DNA from 3 places in the Streptomyces sp. NPDC056061 genome. Region 3 is predicted to be linked to each of the others. Evidence: riboswitches for the same ligand, from Rfam matches in the RefSeq annotation. Region 3 holds a riboswitch; each other region holds the start of a gene.

Evidence for each region. Region 3 has a riboswitch for cyclic di-AMP ahead of ACFC79_RS32945 (transglycosylase family protein). Riboswitches for the same ligand answer to the same signal wherever they lie in the genome.
Region 1: it holds a riboswitch for cyclic di-AMP, as region 3 does, so the genes downstream of both, ACFC79_RS08030 (M23 family metallopeptidase) here and ACFC79_RS32945 (transglycosylase family protein) in region 3, are expected to answer to the same signal.
Region 2: it holds a riboswitch for cyclic di-AMP, as region 3 does, so the genes downstream of both, ACFC79_RS23645 (peptidoglycan DD-metalloendopeptidase family protein) here and ACFC79_RS32945 (transglycosylase family protein) in region 3, are expected to answer to the same signal.

What each region holds. Positions count from the first base shown of each region.
Region 1 covers NZ_JBHJWQ010000003.1:435,295-442,708, reverse strand. The annotation lists gene ACFC79_RS08035 (aldo/keto reductase) at 1-834, opposite strand, end outside; gene ACFC79_RS08030 (M23 family metallopeptidase) at 1,354-2,601, opposite strand; cyclic di-AMP (ydaO/yuaA leader) riboswitch at 2,613-2,765, opposite strand; gene ACFC79_RS08025 (PP2C family protein-serine/threonine phosphatase) at 3,058-4,227, opposite strand; tRNA gene ACFC79_RS08020 (tRNA-Met) at 4,437-4,510, opposite strand; gene ACFC79_RS08015 (SHOCT domain-containing protein) at 4,883-5,290, shown strand; gene ACFC79_RS08010 (hypothetical protein) at 5,377-5,637, opposite strand; gene ACFC79_RS08005 (hypothetical protein) at 5,634-5,843, opposite strand; gene ACFC79_RS08000 (N-6 DNA methylase) at 6,007-6,396, opposite strand; tRNA gene ACFC79_RS07995 (tRNA-Lys) at 6,765-6,837, opposite strand; gene ACFC79_RS07990 (amino acid permease) at 6,918-7,414, opposite strand, start outside.
Region 2 covers NZ_JBHJWQ010000017.1:138,751-146,164, forward strand. The annotation lists gene ACFC79_RS23625 (STM4013/SEN3800 family hydrolase) at 1-404, shown strand, start outside; gene ACFC79_RS23630 (STM4012 family radical SAM protein) at 401-1,765, shown strand; partial or broken gene ACFC79_RS23635 (STM4011 family radical SAM protein) at 1,773-2,674, shown strand; gene ACFC79_RS23640 (SGNH/GDSL hydrolase family protein) at 2,742-3,587, opposite strand; gene ACFC79_RS23645 (peptidoglycan DD-metalloendopeptidase family protein) at 3,874-4,809, opposite strand; cyclic di-AMP (ydaO/yuaA leader) riboswitch at 4,815-4,973, opposite strand; gene ACFC79_RS23650 (alpha-galactosidase) at 5,277-7,373, opposite strand.
Region 3 covers NZ_JBHJWQ010000035.1:35,923-43,336, reverse strand. The annotation lists gene ACFC79_RS32960 (nucleoside triphosphate pyrophosphohydrolase) at 1-728, shown strand, start outside; gene ACFC79_RS32955 (cytochrome P450) at 826-2,235, shown strand; gene ACFC79_RS32950 (transglycosylase family protein) at 2,351-3,379, shown strand; cyclic di-AMP (ydaO/yuaA leader) riboswitch at 3,679-3,849, shown strand; gene ACFC79_RS32945 (transglycosylase family protein) at 3,853-4,611, shown strand; gene eno (phosphopyruvate hydratase) at 4,971-6,257, shown strand; gene ACFC79_RS32935 (septum formation initiator family protein) at 6,428-6,898, shown strand; gene ACFC79_RS32930 (DUF501 domain-containing protein) at 6,967-7,414, shown strand, end outside.

The sequences.
Region 1 (7,414 bases), on a different contig from region 3:
GACGACGGTGGGCCGGGCCGCCAGCCAGGCCAGGGCGACGGTCGCGATCTCCGCGTCATGGGCCCGGGCGACCCGGTCCAGTGCGTCCAGGACCTTCGGGCCGCGCTCCGACTCCAGGTACGGCGCCGCGCGCTGCGCACGCGCGCTGTCCACCTGGGTTCCCGGGCGGTACTTGCCGGTGAGGAATCCGGCGGCCAGGGCGAAGTACGGGACGGCGGCCAGACCGGCGCGGGCGGCCGTGTCCTGGAGCGCTCCCTCGTACGTGTCGCGGGAGACCAGGTTGTAGTGCGGCTGGAGGGCGACGTAACGGGCCAGCCCCTCGCGGTCCGAGAAGTCCAGAGATGCCTGGAGCCGCTCCGGGCTGATGTTGGAGGCGGCGATCTCCCGCACCTTGCCCGCCTTCACCAGCCCGTCGAGGGTGGTGATGATCTCCTCGACCGGAACGGTCTCGTCGTCGAAGTGGGTGTAGTAGAGGTCGATGCGGTCCGTGCCGAGCCTGCGCAGCGACTCGTCGGCCCCCGCCTTGATGGTCGCTGCCGAGAGCCCCTTGTACGACGGGTGGGAACCGACCTTGGTGGCGACGATGATGTCGGACCGGTTGGACCGTGTCGCGAGCCACTTGCCGATGACGGTTTCCGACTCGCCGCCCTCGTTGCCCGGTACCCAGGCCGAGTAGGCGTCGGCGGTGTCGATGAAGTTGCCGCCCGCTGCCGCGTAGGCGTCCAGCACGGCGAACGACTGGGCCTCGTCGGCCGTCCATCCGAAGACATTGCCACCGAGCGCGAGCGGGAAGACCTGAAGGTCGGAAGAGCCCAACTTACGGAGAGAAGTCATGTGCGGACCAACGAATTCCGTCCGTGGCGGTATTCCGGACGTCGGCTGTTCGGCCGTCACCTGTTCGCCCATTTCCGTCCGACGTGACCCTCGATCACCTGCCTCGGCACCCACCGTCGTTCGGAGCGGCACGCTCAGGCGGCGGCCCCGGACCCGAAGGGCCCTGAGCCGCGAGCCGGGGACAGCGAGCCGGATCGGCGGACCGCGGTCGGCGAGCAGCGGCCGACGCACCCTGGCGGCGGATCCTGGCCAACGGACCGGGGTCGGCGAGCCGTGGGCCGGAGAACGGGCCGGCAGCCCGGACGTCGGGGGGTGAGCGTCAGGGCTGCCGGGGTCTCATCGTCGGCGCAGCGGCGCACCGGCGCGGCCCGCGCGAGGAGCGCGAAGACCGCTGGAGCCTCGGTGCCGCGAAGACCGCTGGGGCCTCAGTGCCACGAAGACCGCTGGGGCCTCAGTGCGGCGAATATCTCGGGCCAGGAGGCGGTCAAAGGGTGGTCGCGCGGACGGTCGAAGGGCGGCTCAGGGGTTGAGGCCCTTGCTCTGGAACCAGGACATCGGGTCGACGCCCGTGCCGCCGGGGGTGTGGACCTCCAGGTGGAGGTGAGCTCCCGTCACGTTTCCGGTCGCACCGACCCGGCCGATGGTCTCACCGGTGGCGACCTTCTGGCCGACACCGACACCGATCGAGGACTGGTGGCAGAACCACAGCTCCGTACCGTCCTCCAGCTCCAGCACCGTGCGGTAGCCGTACGCACCGGCCCAGCCCGCCGACTTGATGGTGCCGCCGTGCACGGCCTTGATCGGCGTGCCCGTCTGCGCCGCGAAGTCGAGGCCGGTGTGGTGGCCCGAGGACCACATCGGGCCGGCCTGCCCGTACGTCGAGGTGATGGTGTAGGAGCTGACCGGGATGGCGTAACTGGCGGCGAGCTTGGCGAGGCGCAGGGCCTCGGCCTTCTTCTTGGCCTCCTCCTCCGCCTTCTTCTTCTCGGCGGCGGCCTTGGCCTCGGCGGCGTCCTGCTTCTTCTTGGCCTCCGCGGCGGCCTTCTCGGCGGCGGCCTTCTCCTGCGCCGCCCTGGCCTCGGCGTCGGCGGCGTCCTGCTGCTGCTCGGCCTGCTGGAGGATACGGGCGCGAAGCGCCTCGCCCGCGTCCGTCGTGCCCTGCTCGGCCTCGGCGGAGGTGATGCCCGCCGTGGTCAGGGGCGAATCGGCGGTGGTGTCCCGGGCCTTGTCGTCCTTGGATTCACCCGAGAAGAGGGCGCCCACACCGGGAAGGGACTTGGCATCGGGCAGGTTGTCCGAGATGGAGTCGGGAAGCGAGATGGAGACCGGCGGCTTGCTCTGCGCGGTGGCCATGCCGCCCGCGCCGACGGCCGCGATGACGCCGACACCGAGCACCGTGGAGCTGCGGGCGAGTCCGTTGCGCTGCTTGGCGACGCGGTGCTTGCCGCGTACGGGGCGAACGGATTCCTCGGTGGGGTTCCACTCGTCCCGGGCGCGCTCGGGGCCGCGGTCGAGGTCGGCGTGGAACTCACTGCCGGAGCGTCCTGCGGCGAATGCCTCGCCCCCTTCGCCGTCGTTGCCCATGCCGGCATCGGGGCCGAACGCCGTTCCCATCCCGATGGTTCCGTACTCGGTGCCGTAGCCGGAGTCGGGGGCGTAACCGGACCCGTAACCCTGGCCGGAGCCGTAACCCGGGGCGAAATCGGTGGCGTTACCGGGTCCGAATGCTGAGTCGAGCCGGGTGGGGGCAGGCTTGTTGGACGCCACGGGGGCGCACTCCTTTCCTTCCTTCTCGCCTACCGGGTTAGCTGACGGGTTCGGAGCAGGAAGGTCTCCTACGAACTTCTCCGCCTCTCACAAGGCGCAGATGTCCGATTCACCCCAAGGTGGTGGTTCCCCGGTTCCCTTTCGGAATTCGGCGCTCGCGCACGGTGCCGCCACTGACGACGGCTGGGACGACCGCGCTGCGTTATCGAACGTTAATAGACACCCGGGCCCGATTCCAAGCCGTTCCCACTGATCGTTCACGTCTTCGGCCTGGACTTTACAGGACACAAAGGGACGGAACAGAACGAGTTGATCGCCCCTCAGTCACACCCCAGAAACTGATGTTGTGTCAAATGTTATGCGGAGAGGCGTCTTTCCATTACGCACCGTGGCACCCCCGAAGCCCCGGGACTCCGAATCCCCGAAACCTCGAAGCCCCGAATCCCCAACCGTCCGTCACGCGGAGTCCGGCCCCACGATCCGAACGGTCCTGCGGCGGTCCGGCTGCCCCTCCGCAGGGCGCACGACCGCGAGCAGCGCCATGTCGTCGGTCGACTCGCCCCCCGTGTGCAGGCGCACGTCATCGGAGAGCGCGGACAGCAGTTCCTCGGGACCAGGGAAGATCCGCCCGCGCAACCGGGCCGCCGGATCGTAGAAGACCCCCTCGGCGTTCCGCGCCTCGGAGAGACCGTCCGTGTAGAGGAGGAGGGTCGTCCCCGGCGGCAGATCCCATTCGTCCGCCCGGTCGGGCCATGCGCCCAGGTCCATGCCGAGCGGCAGCGCGGGCACCGACGGCACCAGAACGTCCAGCCCCCCGTCGGGATGCAGCAGGATCGGTTCCGGGTGCCCCCGGTTCACGATCCGGACCCGGGACGCCCCCGACGGGATCTCGGCAAGAACCGCGGTGGTGAAACCCTCGACGGCGTCGAGCCCCCTCCGCATCTCCCCCTCCCGCGCCAGCGCCCGCTCCAGCCGCCGCGCCACGCTCTCCAGCGAACGCTCCTGCTCGGCCGCCTCCCGGAACGCCCCGATGACCACCGCCACCGTCTCCACGGCGTCGAGGCCCTTCCCCCGCACGTCCCCGACCACCAACCGCACCCCGTACGGGGTGTCCATCACGGCGAACAGGTCGCCGCCGACGAACTCGTCCGCCTGGGCCGCCTCGTACCGGGCCGCCACATGCAGCCCGCCGATCCGGTCGGACGGCTTCGGCAGCACGGCTTGCATCGCCCTCTCCGCGATGACCCGCGCGGACGCCAATTGTTCGTTGCTCCGCCGCACGACCCCGTTGATCACCACCGCCAGGACCGAGACGGTGGCCAGCGTGAGCAGTTCGATCAGCGGCACGATCTCGGGCAACGTGTTGCTGGACAGCCGCAGCGCGATGACGGCCAGCATCGAGGCGACGCCGATGCGGACGGTGCTGGCCAGCGAGAAGAACGGAGCGGCGATGAGCGGCGCCGCGACGAACAGCGGGATGGCGGTGAAGGTCGGCGGCGTCAGAAGGTCGAACACCAGTCCGCCGATGATCATCAGCATCGGCAGCATGCGCACGAACTGCCGGGTACCGGCACCCCCGGCCCCTTCTCCGGCAGGTCTGCCGCGCAGCTTCAGCCGCTTCCACACCTGTGGTCTCCTGCCCGGTACGCACGGCTGCGGACGGTACCGCGCCCCACCCCCAGACTCGCCGGAGCGGAGCCGTGCGGCGAATCCTCGTCACCCAATGGGGGTACCCGCATGACGCAGCTCACACCTCACCCCCGGCGCATCCGGCATCGCACGCGGGAACGACCTGGGCCCGGCACGCTGTATGCGTGCCGGGCCCAGGTTTTCAGTAGCGGGGACAGGATTTGAACCTGCGACCTCTGGGTTATGAGCCCAGCGAGCTACCGAGCTGCTCCACCCCGCGTCGGTGAACACAACTCTACGGCATGTTCGAGGCACTCATGACCACTCGGCGTCCGGGCCGTGTACGCGGCATGGCACGGGCACGGAACGAAGGCGCACACGAAACGGCGTCGCCGACGTACCGAAGCCCTGAACAAGCCCTGAACAAGCCCTGGACGAAGCCCTGAACAAGCCCTGGACCGAGACACCCGAGGCCCGGAAGCCCCGAAGCCGCAGGGCCCTCCCCGATCCGCCTCACCCCGGCCCGCCCGGCCCGAAGAGCGGTCGCGCACCCCTTCGCTCGACGACGAGCGAGCATAAATATGAGGTGATATGACTGTTTTCATCAGGTGGCTGGCCGACGCGACGACATCGCGGTGACCGGGGAGCGAACGTGAACAACTACCCCTTGCTCAACCTCTTCTGGACGATGCTCTGGTTCTTCCTCTGGATCGTGTGGCTGTTCCTGCTCTTCAAGGTCATCACAGACATCTTCCGCAGTGACGACCTCGGCGGCTGGGGCAAGGGCGGCTGGTTGATCGTGACGCTGCTGCTGCCCTATCTCGGCGTCCTGCTGTACGTGATCGTGCGCGGCGCATCCATGGGCAAACGTTCCGCCCAGGAGGCGCAGGAGCGCGAGGCCGCCTTCAAGGCGTACGTACGGAACGCCGCCGGCACGGCGTCCCCCGAACCGAAGCGGGGCAGCCACGTGGACGACCTGACCAAGCTCGCGGAGCTGAAGGACCGTGGCGCCCTCACCGAGGAGGAGTACCAGCGGGCGAAGACGAAGCTCCTGGTCTGAGAGCCGCCCGTGTCCCAGCCCGTCGGACCTCTCGCGCCCGCCGAAACCTCCCCCGCCCGGGTCGGCCGACCCGGGCGGACACATCCTCAGCTGCGTCGGCGCAGCTGCTGGACCGCGGGGACGACTGCCAGGCAGAGCAGTGCGGTCCCCCCGAACGCCGTCCCCGCCGAGAGGAGGCACCCGGTCGCCGGAGTGCCGTCGAGGGCCTTGAGAAATCCGACGCACGCTCCGACAAGTGCCGAGAACAGCACCATGACGAGCAGCCAGGGGATCCAGGCGCTGTTGACGGGCTCGGCGGAGGGGGGCGGTGCGGGCGCCGGACCGGACGGCGCGGTCGGCGCGTTCACAGCAGTCCTCCGTTCTCGAACGAGTGACGGAACGAGGCGCCGGGGGCGGGCCCCGCGGACGAGCCCAGCAGCATGTCGGCAAGGGCCGTGCGGGTGTGCCGCAACGACGCCGCGACGTCCCGATGCGCCCTGTCCAACTCGTCGAGGCTCGTGAGCGCCGTGACGACCGCCCGATGCTCCGCCGGATCCGGCAGCGGAATCTGCAAAGCCCCGAGGATTCGGACCGGAGGGACGGGGCAGCGGTGGCGGCGGCACGGTCCCGCATCCACTCGACCGTCTCGTCCAGGCACAAGTAGTGGAACAGATACTCCGGCAGCGCCCGACCCCGTTGCTCCTCACGTACCCGCAGCCGTATGACGTTGGGGCTCATCAGCCAGCCGACCTGCTCCTCACGCACCAGCGCGATTCGGCGTCCCGGGGACCGAGAACCCGCCGCGCGCCATTCTTCGCCCCCATGTGCCGCGCGTCGAGGAACAGGGTGCTGTCGCACGGGTCGCCGGGATGACGCAGCATCCACACGGACACCGGTACGGCGGTACCGGTGAACAAGTGGGCCGGCAGGGCCACGACACAGTCGACGACGCCTCTCTCCACCAGGTTCCGGCGAATGACCTGCTCGGCCGCGTGGCCCGAATTGCCCGCCTTGTTGGGCATGATGATCCCGGCCCGACCTCCCTCGCCCAGCCTTGCCGGGCAGTGCTGGACGTAGGCGAAGTTGTCGTTGTCGACGGGCGGCGCGCCGTACGCCCAAGTGCGCACTCGCAGTGCGCACTTCCTCATCGGGCCCAGAACGGCCCCTTCGGCCCGTGCCGAACCCTCACTCTGCCGTATCGCATCGAAGCAACGGCGGGACCACCCCACCCTCCCCCACCGAAGAGGGTTGTCGGACGCGGCTCCCCCTGACACGGTGGTCCGTCGTCGGCACCGCCTCCGATCACCGGGGTCCACGCACCCGGCCGGACACACGAGCCACAGCCCCACCCCACCCCGTCCTGCCCGCCCCGCCCCGCCTCGCCCGTTTGTCCACCCGGACGCACACACCCCCACGTCCGCCCGTCCGTCCGTCCGTCCGTCCGGGCAAGGAAACAGCCCCTCCCGGAGATCCCAGGAGGGGCTGTTCTCGCACGTAGGCCGTGTGGGACTCGAACCCACAACCAACGGATTAAAAGTCCGCTGCTCTGCCAATTGAGCTAACGGCCCTCGGCGAATCACCCCTGAGCATAGCCCGCCGCGGCCCGGCCGCCGATCGGGTATCGGCCACCGGGCCCGTCGCGGCGGAATCACGGGGTGCGGACGGGGGCCGCGGGAGTGGCCGTGCGCTCGTGATCCGGATTGAGGAACCAGTGCCGGGCGGAGACCAGCCACCACGTCGCGGCGAAGCCGAGGACCACCAGGACCGCGACGGGCGCGTAGTTGAACGTCTCCCAGGTGACCGGCGAGACCTGCGGCAGCATGAACAGCACCGTGATGATCAGGACCCAGACCACGGCGACGACACCGATCGGCCGCGACCAGCGTCCCAGGTGCCAGGGCCCCGGGGTGAAGTCGTCGCCCCGGAGCAGTCGCAGCAGGGTGGGGATCACATAGGCGATGTACAGGCCGATCACGGCGATCGAGGTCACCGCCGCGTAGGCGGTCTCATTGATCAGGTACGGCAGCCCCAGCACCAGGGCGCCGAGGGCGGCGAGCCAGACCGCGGCGACGGGGGTGCGGGTACGGGGGCTGACGGTGTGCCAGAGATGGGAGAACGGCAGTGCCCCGTCCCGCGAGAAGGCGT
Region 2 (7,414 bases), on a different contig from region 3:
GCCACTGGGAGCCGGAATTCGGTGTCGCCTCGCCGACCTCCTTCGAGGCGCAGGTGACCCGCGCCGAGCAGGTCGTCGCCGGTCTCCCCGCGGAGCAGCGGCTGTTCCTCTTCGTGAACGTCTCCGCACTGCACCAGCCCAACTGGTTCCACCTGCCGGGGGCCACGCGCGAGGCGGGCGATTCGCGCGAGACGCATGCGGCGGCCCTGGAGTACGTCGACGCCCACATCGGCCGCCTCTTCGCCGCCGCCGGCAGCCGCCGCCGCTGCTTCGCCGTCGTCTGTTCGGACCACGGCACCGCGTACGGGGACGACGGCTACACCGGTCACCGGATCGGCCACGAGTCCGTGTGGACGGTCCCGTACGCGCACTTCTTCCTGGAACCGGGGGCCACCGCGTCATGACTCGCACCACGACGGCCGCGAGGGCCGTCCGCCCGTACCAGAGCTACGTCTACGCCTATCCGCACAAGACGGCCTACCGGCCGCTCGCGGAGCGGCCCGCGCTGCGCGAGCTGTGGGCCGGCGAACGCAAGGACGCGCTCTCGCTCTACCTCCACATACCGTTCTGCGAGGTCCGCTGCGGCTTCTGCAATCTCTTCACCCGGATCGGCGCCCCCGACGAGCTGACGACCCGGTACCTCGACGCGCTGGACCGGCAGGCCACCGCCGTCCGGGACGCGCTGGGCGACGACGGTCCGGTGCGGTTCGCGGCGGCGGCGTTCGGCGGGGGCACGCCCACCTTCCTGACCGCGGCGGAGTTGGAGCGGCTCTGCGACATCGCGGAGAAGCGGATGGGCGCCGACCTGCGGGCCGTTCCGCTGTCCGTCGAGACATCGCCGTCGACCGCGACCGCCGACCGGCTGGCCGTGCTCGCCGACCGGGGCACGACCAGGGTCAGCATCGGGGTGCAGAGCTTCGTCGAGTCGGAGGCACGTGCCGCCGTGCGGCCCCAGCGGCGTGCCGACGTGGACGCGGCGCTGGACCGGATCCGCGAAGCCGGGTTCCCGGTCCTCAACATCGACCTGATCTACGGCATCGACGGCCAGACCGAGGACAGCTGGCGCACATCGCTGGACGCGGCATTGCGGTGGCGGCCGGAGGAGCTGTACCTCTACCCGTTGTACGTCCGCCCGCTGACCGGCCTCGGAAGACTCGGGACGGACGGGGAGGAGGCGGCGGACGCCGCGTGGGACGAGCAGCGGCTGCGGCTGTACCGCGCGGGCCGGGACCATCTCCTCGCCCACGGCTACGAGCAGGTGTCGATGCGGATGTTCCGCCGCGCCGACGCGCCCCGCACGGACGGCGCCGACGACTACGCCTGCCAGACCGACGGCATGATCGGGCTGGGGTGCGGGGCCCGCTCGTACACCAGCCGGTTGCACTATTCCTTCGACTACGCGGTGGAGATGCGCGAGGTGCGGGCGATCATCGACGGCTACACCGCCGCCGAGGACTTCTCCCGCGCCGAGGTCGGGCGGTACGTCGACGGCGACGAGGCCCGGCGGCGCCACCTCCTGCAGTCGGTCCTCCAGGCGGAGGGGCTGTGCCTGGCCGACTACCGGGAACGGTTCGGCAGTGCCCCCGCCGACGACTTCCCCGCCGAGCTTGCCCGGTTCGAGGAGCGCGGCTGGCTCGACGCGGCGGCCGGGGCCTCCGGCCTGCTCCGGCTCTCCCCGGAGGGCCTCGCCCATTCCGACGCGCTGGGCCCAGAACTCTTCTCCCCCCGCGTCCGGGCCTCGATGGCCGCGTACGAGCTGAAGTGAGCGCACCATGGACCTGACCATCCTCTACCGGGGCCCGCTCGCGTCCTGCGACTACGACTGTCCGTACTGCCCGTTCGCCAAGCGGCGCGACAGCCCGGAGCAGTTGCGAGCCGACCGGGCGGCGCTGGAGCGGTTCACCGCGTGGGTGTCGGCGCAGACCGGCGACCGGATCTCGGTGCTGTTCACGCCGTGGGGCGAGGGGCTCGTCCGCTCCTGGTACCGCCGTGCGCTGGTGGAGCTGGCGCAGCTGCCGCACGTCGGCCGGGTCGCGATCCAGACCAATCTCAGCAGCCGTACCGGGTGGCTGGCCGAGGCGGGTGGCGCCGGACGGGAGAAGATCGCGCTCTGGTGCACGTACCACCCGGGGCAGACGCCGTACGAGCGGTTCCTGGGCAAGTGCCGGGAGCTGTCGGCGCTCGGCATTCGCCACAGTGTCGGTGTGGTCGGGCTCGACGAGCATCTCGACGAGGCGCGGCGGCTGCGCGCCGCCCTTCCGGAGGAGGTCTACCTCTGGGTGAACGCCGCGGAGGGGCACACCTACACGGACCGGGAGGCGGATCGCTGGACGGCCCTCGATCCGCTCTTCCCGTACAGCCGGCATCCGCACCGCTCGGCCGGTCTGCCCTGCCGGACGGGCGAGTCGGTGATCTCGGTCGACGGCGACGGAACGGTGCGGCGCTGCCATTTCGTCCCGGCGGAGCTCGGCAACCTCTACGACGGGAGCTACCGTCGAGCGCTCGCGCCGCGCGCGTGTCCGCTGGCCGCGTGCGACTGCCACATCGGCTATGTGCACCTGGAGACACTGCCGCTGTACGACGTGTTCGCAGGCGGGGTGCTGGAGCGGATACCGGCGCCCGCCGGACCCGCCTGAGCACTGCCGGGCCGGTCCCGCCCCCGGGACCGGCCCGGCGGGCGGGAGCGTCGTGCCGACGGACGGCATCCGCGGGCGCGTGCCCGCGGCCTGCCGGAACGCCCCTCAGAGCGGAAGCAGGTCCGGTCGCTTCGCCTCGACGTGGTCGCCGGAGGACTCGCCGCGCAGCCGTCGGCCGATCCACGGAACCAGGTACTCGCGCGCCCAGTGGATGTCGTCGCGGCGCACTTCGAGCGTGCCGCGCCGGTCCTGCGGGGGCCACGCCTGGTCCGGGTCGGCCGGCACCTCCAGCCCGAGGACCTGAGCAGCGCGCAGCGCGACCCGGGTGTGTCCTTCGGGGGACAGGTGGAGCCGGTCGTCGTCCCAGGCACGCCGGTCCTGGACGGACCGCAGCGACCACAGGTCGAGAACGGGGCAGTCGTAGCGGTCGGCGATGGCCCGCACATGGGCGGTGTACGTGGCGATCTTGCCGCGCAGGTGGCGCAGCACAGGAACGCCGCGGGTGTCGAAGCCGGTGGTGACCATGACCGTGCCGACCGACCGGGCCAGTTCGGCGACCGCGCGTTCGAAGCGCTCGGCCACGTCGTCCGGGTCGGTGCCGGGCCTGATGATGTCGTTGCCACCCGCGCAGAAGGTCACCAGGTCGGGTGCCAGTTCCTTGGCGCGCGGCACCTGCTCCTCGACGATCTGGTCGAGGAGGCGTCCGCGTACGGCGAGGTTGGCGTACCTGAAGTCCGCGTGCGTGGGGCCTTCGGGGTGCGTCGCCGCGTCGGGTTCCGGGAGCTGGTCCGCGAGGAGTACCGCGAAACGGTCCGCCCAGCCGACGTAGGTCCCGTCCGGGCCGGGGTCTCCGACTCCCTCGGTGAAGCTGTCGCCGATCGCCGCGTACGACCCGATGACGTCCTGTCGGTCGTTGACGTCACGTTGGTTGTTTCTCGAATCGTCTGCCACAAGGGCTTATCCTGCACCGACGAATGTGACCTACGCGACCGTAATAAGGGGTTGACGGGTGGTGAGATAAACCACCCGGTCAGTGCCCGCGACGAGGGAATAGGGCCTGGGGCAATAGAGGGTGGCCTCACGACCGGCGACCCGGGAGGCGCAGTCGCGGGGCATCGAGAGCCCGCCTCCTCTCGCCCCTCGGGTCGTGAGCGGAAGGGGCGGTGCGCCGCCGCGCACCGCCCCTTCGGTCTCGCCCGGGTCGCCCCCGGTCACTTCGGCCGTCCGGCCGCTCGGATCAGACGTAGATGCCGTGCGCCGCGAGGTAGGCGATCGGGTTGATGTCCGAGCCGTACGCCGGGCCGGTGCGGACCTCGAAGTGCAGGTGCGGACCGGTGGCGTTGCCGGTGGAACCGGAGAGACCGATCTGCTGACCGGCGCCCACGGACTGGCCCGCCGAGACCGAGATCGAGGACAGGTGGCCGTACTGGGAGTAGCGGCCGTCCGCGTGCTTGATGACGACCTGGTTGCCGTACGCGCCGCCCCAGCCGGCGGTGACGACGGTGCCGGAGGTGATGGCCTTCACGCCGGTGCCGGTGAAGACGGGGAAGTCGATCCCGGTGTGGCTGCCGCTGGACCAGTTGGAGCCGGACGCGCGGTACCCGGTGGTGTGGTTGCCGGGAACGGGGTGGACGTAACCGGAGGCGCTGCTCCCGGCGGCCGGGGCAGACGTCTTCGCCTCCGTGACCGTCAGGGGCTTGGCGGCCGACGCGGTCTTGGCCGGGGCGGACTTCTCGACGACCGCCGACGGCGCCGTGGGGACCTTCGACGGGAGCGAGGAGCCCGCGCCCGCGCCGGCGGGCGCGGAGGTGCCGGAGACCTCGGCGCCGAGCGTCAGCTTCATGCCCGGGAAGATCAGGCTCGGGTCGTCGCCGACGACCGCGCGGTTGTCCTGGTACAGCTTCTGCCAGCCGCCGTCGACCTTGTGCTCGGCGGCGATCTTCGACAGGTAGTCGCCCGCGACGACGGAATACGTCGTGGCGGCCTGCGCCTGGGCAGCCGGACGGGCCGGGGCGGTGTGCGCGGCGGAGGCCGGGGCCGCTTGTTCGGCGGCGTGGGCGCCGGTGGCACCGAGCAGCGGCAGCGCGATGACGGCGCCGCCGGCGCTCACCGCGGCGACACCGCGGGCGACGGCGCCGGTCCTGATACGACGGTGCTTACCCGAAATGGGCATGACGTGCTTCCTCTCCGGCGCCTGCGAGGTGAGCTGTCGGGTTCGGGCTGGAGATGCCCGGTCGCGCGGTGCGCGACTTCACCCCGAGCCGACCGGATTTCTCCGTTCGGCGGACTACCTGGTTCCCCCGCTCCTGCCACACGATGAGTGGGTGCGATATCCGGTCGGCGGCAGGATTGGGCGGTCCGTCCGGAATGACGGTGACCGTAAGCGAATCGGGACGACGAGAACAAGCCGTCGATTCCGCGACGGATTCCGCGCCGTGAATTCGGCGCGGAATTCCGGTCACCCTCCGTGGATTACGGATCTTGAATTTCCGCACCGCACGGGGAATACGCGACGCGCCCGCCGGCACGTACGGTCACGGATATGATCCCGCTCACGAGCACGAAACCCTCGACGGGATCATTCACCACATAAGCCACCAAAATGCCCATTACGGACACCGCGGAGAGGGCGGCGGGAGGTCACGCGCGCCGCAGCCTCAGCACCCGCGCGTCGAGGTCCCCCCGCAGGCCCGTGTGCAGGCCCTGGTGGAGCAGCACCGAACCGTGGTGCACCGCACCCGTGTCCAGGCAGGTGTACGTCGCCGTCGGGTCGAGTCCGCGCAGCCGCAGGGCCGGCGGCCGTTCGCCGTACCGCTGCGCCTCCAGCCACACCAGGACCACGGTCTCCTCGCCGTGGACGTACTGCACCGCGCTCAGACCGCCGCGCGGGGCGCGCAGCCGGTACAGCGCCCCGCGCTGCACGTGCGGCCGGATCTCCTTGTAGAGGTCCACCCAGCTCCGCGCCTCGGCCAGTTCCTCCGCGCTCCACTCGGTGAGGTCCCCGCCCACGCCGAGCACCCCGGCCATCGCGCTCACGAAGCGGAAGCGCAGCGAGCTGACCCGGTCGTTGAGCTGCACGTTCGGGCTGTCGGTGACCCAGGCGGCCATCACCCGGGCCGGATGGATCTGACTGAAGCCCTCCTGGATGACGAGGCGGTCGAGCGGATCGGTGTTGTCCGAGGTCCACACCTGGTCGGTACGGGAGAGAATGCCCAGGTCGACCCGGCCGCCGCCGCCCGAGCAGGATTCGAACGCCACCGAGGGATGCGCGGCCCGCAATCGGTCGATCAACGCGTAGAGGCCGTCGACATGCTCGACCCAGAGTTTCTGCGCATACTCCTCACCGGGCCAGCCGGCGTCCGTGAAACTGCGGTTGAAGTCCCATTTCACATAGTCGATCGGAGCACTGGTCAGCAGGGCGTCCAGTTGTTCCCACAGATACTCGCGCACATCGTTCCGGGCGAGATTGAGAACCAGTTGATGACGGAACTCGGTCCGCGTACGCCCCGGGAAATGCTGAACCCAGTCGGGATGCGCGCGATAAAGATCGCTGTCGGGGTTGACCATTTCCGGTTCGACCCAGATGCCGAACTGCATACCGAGGCCGTGCACTTCGTCGGCGAGCGGTTTCAACCCGGCGGGGAAGCGGTCCGGATTCGGCGTCCAGTCCCCGAGACCGGCCCGGTCGTCGGTGCGCCGCCCGAACCAGGCGTCGTCCACGACGAACAGTTCGACTCCCATGGCGGCCGCGCGCTCGGCCAGGGCGCGTTGCTGGTCCTGCGAGATGTCGAATCCGGTCGCCTCCCAGGAGTTGTAGAGCACCGGTCGCAACCGCTCCGCGTCCGGGACGACGTGGGCCAGTTGCCAGGCGTGCCAGGCGCGACTCGCCCCGCCGAAGCCCGCCCCGCTCCACAGGCCGGCGAAGACGGGGGTGGTGTACGACTCCCCCGGCGCGAGCCGCAGCAGTCCCGCGTCGTCGTGGCCGGCTCCTCCGGTGATCTGCACGATCCCGTCGGGGAGTTGCTGTACGGAGATCCGCCACGATCCGGACCAGCCGAGCGCGCAGCCGTAGACCTCGCCGTGCTCCTCGGTGGCCGTGCCGTCCGCGTCCAGGGCCACCCAGGGCAGGTGCTGGTGCCCGGTGTGGCCGCGCCTGCTGGAGATGACGCTCTCGCCGTAGGTCAGCTCCGTCCGGGCGATCTGTGTCTCCGCCGCCCATCGGCCGTGCAGCCGGCTCATCCGCCAGCCGTCCCGGGCGGGCAGCGTCCAGGCGGCGGCGTCGGCGCGCAGCAGTTCCAGCGGCGGTCCGTCCGGCCCGGTGTGGGCGACGGTGGCCCAGCGCTCGATCACGTCGGAGTCGTCCCGCATCCGGTAGTGCAGGTCGAGGGCGAGCCGGTGCACCGGGTCGGTGAAACCGATCCGCAGCTCGTCACCGTCCACCGCGGCACCGGCGAGGACCCACTCGGTGCCGCGGACCTCCTCGGTGCGTACCGACAGAGCCGGGCGCACGAACCGGGGGCCGCCCTCGACGGGATACTCCTCGCGGCCGTCGAGCGCGGACTCGAACCCCCTGGGCGGCGGCTGAGGCGCGGCGGCCAGGGCTTCGGCCGCCGCGAGGGAGATCTGCGGCCCCCAGTGCAGATGGACGAGTTCGTCCCGCTCCGTGAGCTGTAGTGCGTAGCTGCTGCTCGCCCCGGTGAGCAGCCAGGTCCGGCCGGTGTCGCCCGTCTCGATCATCGCATCCCCACATTCCAACAGTTCCGCACATCATCGACCAT
Region 3 (7,414 bases):
GCGAGGGGAACCGGCCGCTGACGGACGGGCTCGCCCGGCTCGCCGGTTCCGGCCGGGTGGACATGCCGGACCTGGAACTGCTGCCCGGCTCCTACGACCTGCCCGGCGCCCGGCTCCTCGACCTGGTCCAGGTCATGGACCGGATCCGCCGGGAATGCCCGTGGACCTCGCAGAAGACCCACGAGGGCCTCGCCAAGTACGCCGTCGAGGAGGCGTACGAACTCGTCGAGGCGATCGAGGACGGCGACCGCGAGGAACTGCGCGAGGAACTGGGGGACGTGCTCCTCCAGGTCGTCTTCCACGCCCGGATCGCCGAGGAGGGCCGCCCCGAGGACGGGGAGGAGCCGTTCTCCGTGGACGACGTGGCCGCGACCATCGTCGAGAAGCTCATCCACCGCCATCCGCACGTCTTCGGCGACGAGACCGCCGAGACCGCCGAGGACGTGCGCGAGCACTGGCTGCGGACGAAGGCCGTGGAGAAGCGGCGTGCGTCGGTCACCGACGGGGTGCCGGTCGGCCAGCCCGGACTGGCGCTCGGGGCGAAACTCGCCTCCCGGGTCCGCACCGCCGGGCTCGACGTGCCGCTGCCCGCGGGCGAGGGCGTCGGCTACGAACTCCTCGCCCTCGCCGTGCGCGCCGAACGGGACGGCGTGGACCCCGAGGCCGCGCTGCGGGCCGCCGGCCGCGCCTACCGGGACGCCATCCGCGCCGTCGAAGGCGTCGGCTGACACCCGGAACAGTACCGGCGGCCCCGCCCGGGCCCTGGCCGGGGACCGGGCGGCACCGCGCGGACGGGCCCCGGACGGCGGCGGATAACGTCGGGGGGTGAACCACAGCCCCGCCGACCATCCCGAGCACCATCCCGAGCACCGCCCTGCCGACCGGCCCGCGGACCGTCCCGAGCACCGCCCTGCCGACCGGCCTGCGGACCGTCCCGAGCACGGCCCCGCCGACCGCCCCGCCGGTGCCCCCGAACTGTTCACCTGGGAGTTCGCCACCGACCCGTACCCGGCCTACGCCTGGCTGCGCGAGCACAGCCCCGTGCACCGCACCGCGCTGCCCAGCGGCGTCGAGGCATGGCTGGTGACCCGGTACGCGGACGCCCGGCAGGCACTCGCCGACACCCGGCTCTCCAAGAACCCGGCCCACCACGCCGAACCGGCACACGCCAAGGGGAAGACCGGCATTCCCGGCGAGCGCAAGGCGGAGCTGATGACGCACCTGCTGAACATCGACCCGCCCGACCACACCCGGCTGCGCCGACTCGTGTCCAAGGCGTTCACCCCGCGCCGGGTCGCCGAGTTCGCGCCGCGCGTACAGGAACTGACGGACCGGCTCATCGACCGTTTCGCCGCCGAGGGGCGGGCCGACCTCATCCACGACTTCGCGTTCCCGCTCCCCATCTACGCCATCTGCGACCTGCTGGGGGTGCCGCGCGAGGATCAGGACGACTTCCGGGACTGGGCGGGCATGATGATCCGGCACGGCGGCGGCCCGCGCGGCGGGGTCGCCAGGTCGGTGAAGAAGATGCGCGGCTACCTCGCCGAACTGATCCACCGCAAGCGGGAGGGCCTGCGGGAGGACGGGGCGGACGACCTGATCTCCGGACTGATCAGGGCGAGCGACCACGGCGAGCACCTCACCGAGAACGAGGCGGCGGCCATGGCCTTCATCCTTCTCTTCGCCGGGTTCGAGACGACGGTCAACCTGATCGGCAACGGGGTGTACGCGCTGCTGCGCAACCCCGTACAGCGGGCACGGCTGCAACACTCCCTCGACGCGGGCGAGGGCGGGCTGCTGGAAACCGGGATCGAGGAGCTGCTGCGGTACGACGGACCGGTGGAGCTGGCGACCTGGCGGTTCGCCACCGAGCCGCTGACGCTCGGCGGCCGGGACATCGCGACCGGGGACCCGGTCCTCGTCGTCCTCGCCGCCGCCGACCGCGACCCGGCGCGCTTCGACGAGCCCGACACGCTCGACCTCGCGCGACGTGACAATCAGCACCTCGGATACGGGCACGGCATCCACTACTGCCTGGGCGCGCCGCTCGCCCGGCTGGAGGGACGGACCGCACTGGCCACGCTGCTGACCCGCCTTCCGGACCTGCGACTCGCGGTGGAACCCGCCGATATGCGGTGGCGTGGAGGGCTCATCATGCGCGGACTGCGCACCCTGCCCGTGGAGTTCACACCCCGCCCCGGAACAGTCAAAACTGACGCCACGTCAGCTCTGTGACTTTGACGTGATCCGTGCTGCATCGACTTGTGACACGCGTTCGGGTCCGGCTAGGTTCACCGTTCGACTCACCAGTCGCTCGTCAGACCTTGTCCGTCACACGGAAGGCAATTCCATGGGCTCCGCGAACGGCCGACACCGTCGCCCTCGTCAGGCACCCGCCATCGTCGTCGCCGCGGGTGTGACCGGATCCGCCATCGCCATCCCGCTGCTCGGCGCGGGCGCCGCGCAGGCGGCCGACGCCACGACATGGGACCGGGTGGCCGAGTGCGAGAGCGGTGGTACGTGGAGCGCCGACTTCGGCAACGGCTCCTACGGCGGCCTCCAGCTCACACCGGAGACGTGGAAGGCGTACGGCGGTGAGTCGTACGCGCCGCGGGCCGACCTCGCCAGCCGGGCGCAGCAGATCGCGGTGGCCGAGAAGATCCTCGACGCCCGGGGTCCGAAGGCATGGCCGAGCTGTGCGGTGATCTCCGGCCTCGCGACGGACGGGACGCTGCCCGGGGTGGACCCGGGAACGACGCCCTCCGCCGAGCCGACCGGGGCCACCGGGAACGAGCAGGCGTCCGGGGACGCATCGACGTCCCCGGCCGACGGTGCCACGCCCTCCGGCGAGGCCGAGGAGCCGAAGGGGGACGCCGAGCCGTCCACGAAGCCCCCGGCCACCGAGTCGGCGTCCCCGTCCTCCGACCCCTCCCGTTCCGCCGACGCCGGTGATGCGCCCGGTTCATCCGGTTCATCCGGTTCGAGCCCCTCCGGCTCCTCCAGCACCTCCGATCCCTCCGTTCCCTCCGATTCCTCCGGCTCCTCCGTGCCGTCCCGGGTGCCCGGAAGCGCGGGCGCGGGCGGCAAGCACCGCGGCGCCCCGGCCGCCGAGGAGGGGCGGGGCTCGACCGGCGGCGACGACCGCGAGTCGGGCCGTCACGCCTCCCGGGGCGAGGGCGGGGCGCGCGACGCGGGGGCCCCGGTCGCCGACGACGCGTACACCGTCCGTCCCGGTGACAATCTCTGGGCGATTGCTGATGCACAGAAGGTTCCCGGTGGGTGGACCGCGCTCTACGAGTCCAACAAGGACGTCGTCGGCTCCGATCCGGACCTCATCCTCCCTGGCCAGAGCCTCGACCTCGATGTGAAGGCCGACTGAGGGCGGCTTGCCGACCGGCTGAGGGAGCCTCAAAACCTGGGGTGCTTTAGAGACCTATGTCCACTTCCGTTCAAGTGAGACATGGGTCTCTTTGTGTTCTTTGGTGTGTTGCGTCCGAGGTGCTCTCGCGTATCACCCCCGACCTGCGGAAACGTCAGTTCGTCGGATGCAAGTAAGGGCATATTGTCCGATGTGTTCATCTTTGAAAGTAGAGGTTGGGTGTGTTTACGTTCGAAACCGCTCGCACCGCGGGCCCCGTCGACCGTCACGCCGAATCCTGCCGTCGGTCGGAGGGAACAGACGCGAAAGCGCCGTAGGCAGGAGCGGGGGACCCAGGTAGGCGCCGGCCCGATCGTCGAAAGACGCATCAGGACCGGCTTGGGGTGAAGTCGCGTGCTAGGACGTGCGACCGGGCAACTCACTTGGCCCGAACCCGACAGCTCACCTCGTAGGCGTCGGTGAGGAGAAGTTCCATGCTGTTTTCCGGCAAGGGCAAGCACCGCCGTTCGTCCAAGGCCGTCCGGATCGCCACGCTCGCCGGTGTCGCCGGCACCGCCGTCGCCGTTCCGCTGATGGGTGCGACCAACGCCTCCGCCGCTTCCGTCGCCACCTGGGACGCCGTCGCCCAGTGCGAGTCCGGTGGCAACTGGTCCATCAACACCGGCAACGGCTACTACGGCGGTCTGCAGTTCTCGCAGTCCAGCTGGGCCGCCGCCGGCGGCACGCAGTACGCCCCGCGTGCCGACCTGGCCACCAAGGCCCAGCAGATCGCCACCGCCGAGCGCCTCCTCGCCATGCAGGGACCGAACGCCTGGGGCTGCGCCGGGGCCGGCAACCTGCGCAACGACGGTGTGGACCCGGGCGTCAACACCGGTTCCTCCGCCAAGTCCGGTGCCTCCAAGCAGCAGAGCACCCCCTCGGCGCCGAAGCGTCAGCAGCCGCAGCAGGCCCAGCCGAAGAAGGCCGAGCGCACCGAGGCCCCGGCCGCCTCCCGCTCGGAGCGTCACGCCGCCCCGCGTGCCGAGTCGAAGAAGACCGTCACCACCCCGACCGGCAAGAAGGTCAAGAAGGGTGACGGCGAGTACAAGGTCGCCGTCGGCGACTCCCTCAGCGAGATCGCCGCGGACCACGGCGTCGAGGGCGGCTGGCAGCGGCTGTTCGAGCTGAACAAGGACATCGTCCAGGACGCCGACCTGATCTACCCGGGTCAGCAGCTGCACCTGACGAAGTAGGCCCGGCTCCCTCCTCCCCGAGCCGCCCCGGCCCGGCGCGCGTTTCCCCGTCCGCGCCGGGCCGGGGCTTCTGCGTGGTGGCCCCGCCCGGCGGGTGCCGCTCCCGTCTGGCGCGTCACCCGCACGACTTGTCATCCGTCCGACGTGTCGTTCCGGTGCGCGGCGCCCGTCGCTTCAACTTTTGTCGTCACTGATCCGTAACACCCTTGTCGTTTGTCCTGGATCGTGCGCCCTCGGGTCCTTTTTCGTCCCAGCGGGCGGGCGGTCGTGGGGTCGAGAGGGCCGGGCCGGTTAGGCTCTTGTCGCAAGGCCAACGTGACCCTGCAGAACCAGCGTCATATCCCAGAAGGAGATGCCTCGTGCCGTCCATCGACGTCGTCGTAGCCCGAGAAATCCTCGACTCCCGGGGGAACCCCACGGTCGAGGTCGAGGTCGGCCTCGACGACGGCAGCACGGGCCGTGCTGCTGTGCCGTCCGGCGCCTCCACCGGTGCGTTCGAGGCCATTGAGCTTCGTGACGGCGACCCCAACCGCTACCAGGGCAAGGGCGTCGAGAAGGCCGTCCTCGCCGTGATCGAGCAGATCGGTCCGGAGCTCGTCGGCTACGACGCCACCGAGCAGCGGCTGATCGACCAGGCGATGTTCGACCTGGACGCCACCGAGAACAAGGGCTCGCTCGGCGCCAACGCCATCCTCGGCGTCTCGCTGGCCGTCGCCCACGCCGCCTCCGAGGCTTCGGACCTGCCGCTGTTCCGCTACCTCGGCGGCCCGAACGCGCACCTGCTGCCCGTCCCGATGATGAACATCCTCAACGGTGGGTCGCACGCCGACTCCAACGTCGACATCCAGGAGTTCATGATTGCCCCGATCGGCGCGGAGTCCTTCTCCGAGGCCCTGCGCTGGGGTGCCGAGGTCTACCACACCCTGAAGAAGGTCCTGAAGACCAAGGGCCTGTCGACCGGCCTCGGCGACGAGGGCGGCTTCGCGCCGAACCTGGAGTCGAACCGCGCCGCCCTCGACCTCATCGTCGAGGCCATCAAGGAGGCCGGCTACGTCCCGGGCAAGGACATCGCGCTCGCGCTCGACGTCGCCGCGTCCGAGTTCTACAAGGACGGCACGTACGAGTTCGAGGGCAAGTCCCGCTCGGCCGCCGAGATGACCGAGTACTACGAGGAGCTCGTCTCCGCGTACCCGCTGGTCTCCATCGAGGACCCGCTGTTCGAGGACGACTGGGCCGGCTGGAAGATCATCACCGACAGGCTCGGCGCCAAGGTGCAGATCGTCGGCGACGACCTGTTCGTCACCAACCCGGAGCGCCTGGCCCGCGGCATCGAGGAGGGCTCCGCCAACGCCCTGCTCGTCAAGGTCAACCAGATCGGCTCGCTGACCGAGACCCTGGACGCCGTCGAGCTCGCCCAGCGCAACGGTTTCAAGTGCATGATGTCGCACCGTTCCGGCGAGACCGAGGACGTCACCATCGCCGACCTCGCCGTCGCGGTGAACTGCGGCCAGATCAAGACCGGCGCCCCGGCCCGTTCGGACCGTGTCGCCAAGTACAACCAGCTGCTGCGCATCGAGGAGATCCTCGACGACGCCGCGGTGTACGCGGGCCGCTCGGCGTTCCCCCGGTTCCGCCCGGCGGACTGATCGGCACGCCGTTCCAGGACCGATCGGCGCGCCGTCCGCGCACCGATCGGCACCGTGAGGGCCGACGCCCTCCGGGCCCGCACGGCCCGAAGGCCCCGGCCTCCGTCCGTCCCCGCACCCGGTCCCGTACCGTGTGCGGGGACGGACGTGCGTAGTGGGGAGGCGGAGACATGGCCGCGAAGGACCGGGACCGGTTCTCCACCGCGACCCGGTTGCGGCTGCTCGGCGAGCAGACCGCCGCCCGTGTCTACCGGTCGCAGAACCGCCGCCAGGACCGCCGCTCCCGGCTCACCGGCCGGGCGGCCTTCCTGGCGCTCATCGTGTGCTCCCTCGTGGTCGCGCTGGCGTACCCGATGCGGCAGTACGTGTCGCAGCGGGACGAGATCGCCGACCAGGAACGACTTGCGCGCGAGGCCCGCGTCCGCACCGAGGAACTGCGCGACGAGAAGGCGCGGCTCCAGGACGACGCCTACATCAGGCAGCTGGCCCGCAAGCACCTGCACTATCTTCTCCCCGGGGAGACGGGCTACACGGTGATCGACCCCGACGCGGTCAAGGAGCGCAACGGCGAGACGGACAAGTCCGGCCGGCCGTGGCACTCCAACCTCTGGGACGGCGTCGACGAAGCCGACCGCGGCTGATCCGCCCGCCCGTCCCCGTCCCCACCCCGTCACCATCGGCAGACCCCAGAACCCAGAACTAGGCAGGCATGGAAACCCCCCCTCCGCAGACCGAGCCCACCGAGCCCACCGAGGCGGACATCGCCGCGTTCCGGGAGCAGCTGGGCCGCCCGCCCCGCGGGCTGCGCGCGATCGCGCACCGCTGCCCGTGCGGCAACCCGGACGTCGTCGAGACGCAGCCCCGGCTGGAGGACGGCACCCCGTTCCCGACCACGTACTACCTCACGTGCCCGCGTGCCGCGTCCGCGATCGGCACGCTGGAGGCGAACGGCGTCATGAAGGAGATGACCGAGCGCCTCGGCACGGACCCCGAGCTGGCCGCCGCCTACCGGGCCGCGCACGAGGACTACATCGCCCGGCGCGACGCCATCGAGGTGCTGGAGGGCTTTCCCAGCGCGGGCGGCATGCCGGACCGGGTGAAGTGCCTGCACGTCCTGGTCGCGCACTCGCTCGCCGCGGGGCCCGGAGTCAACCCGC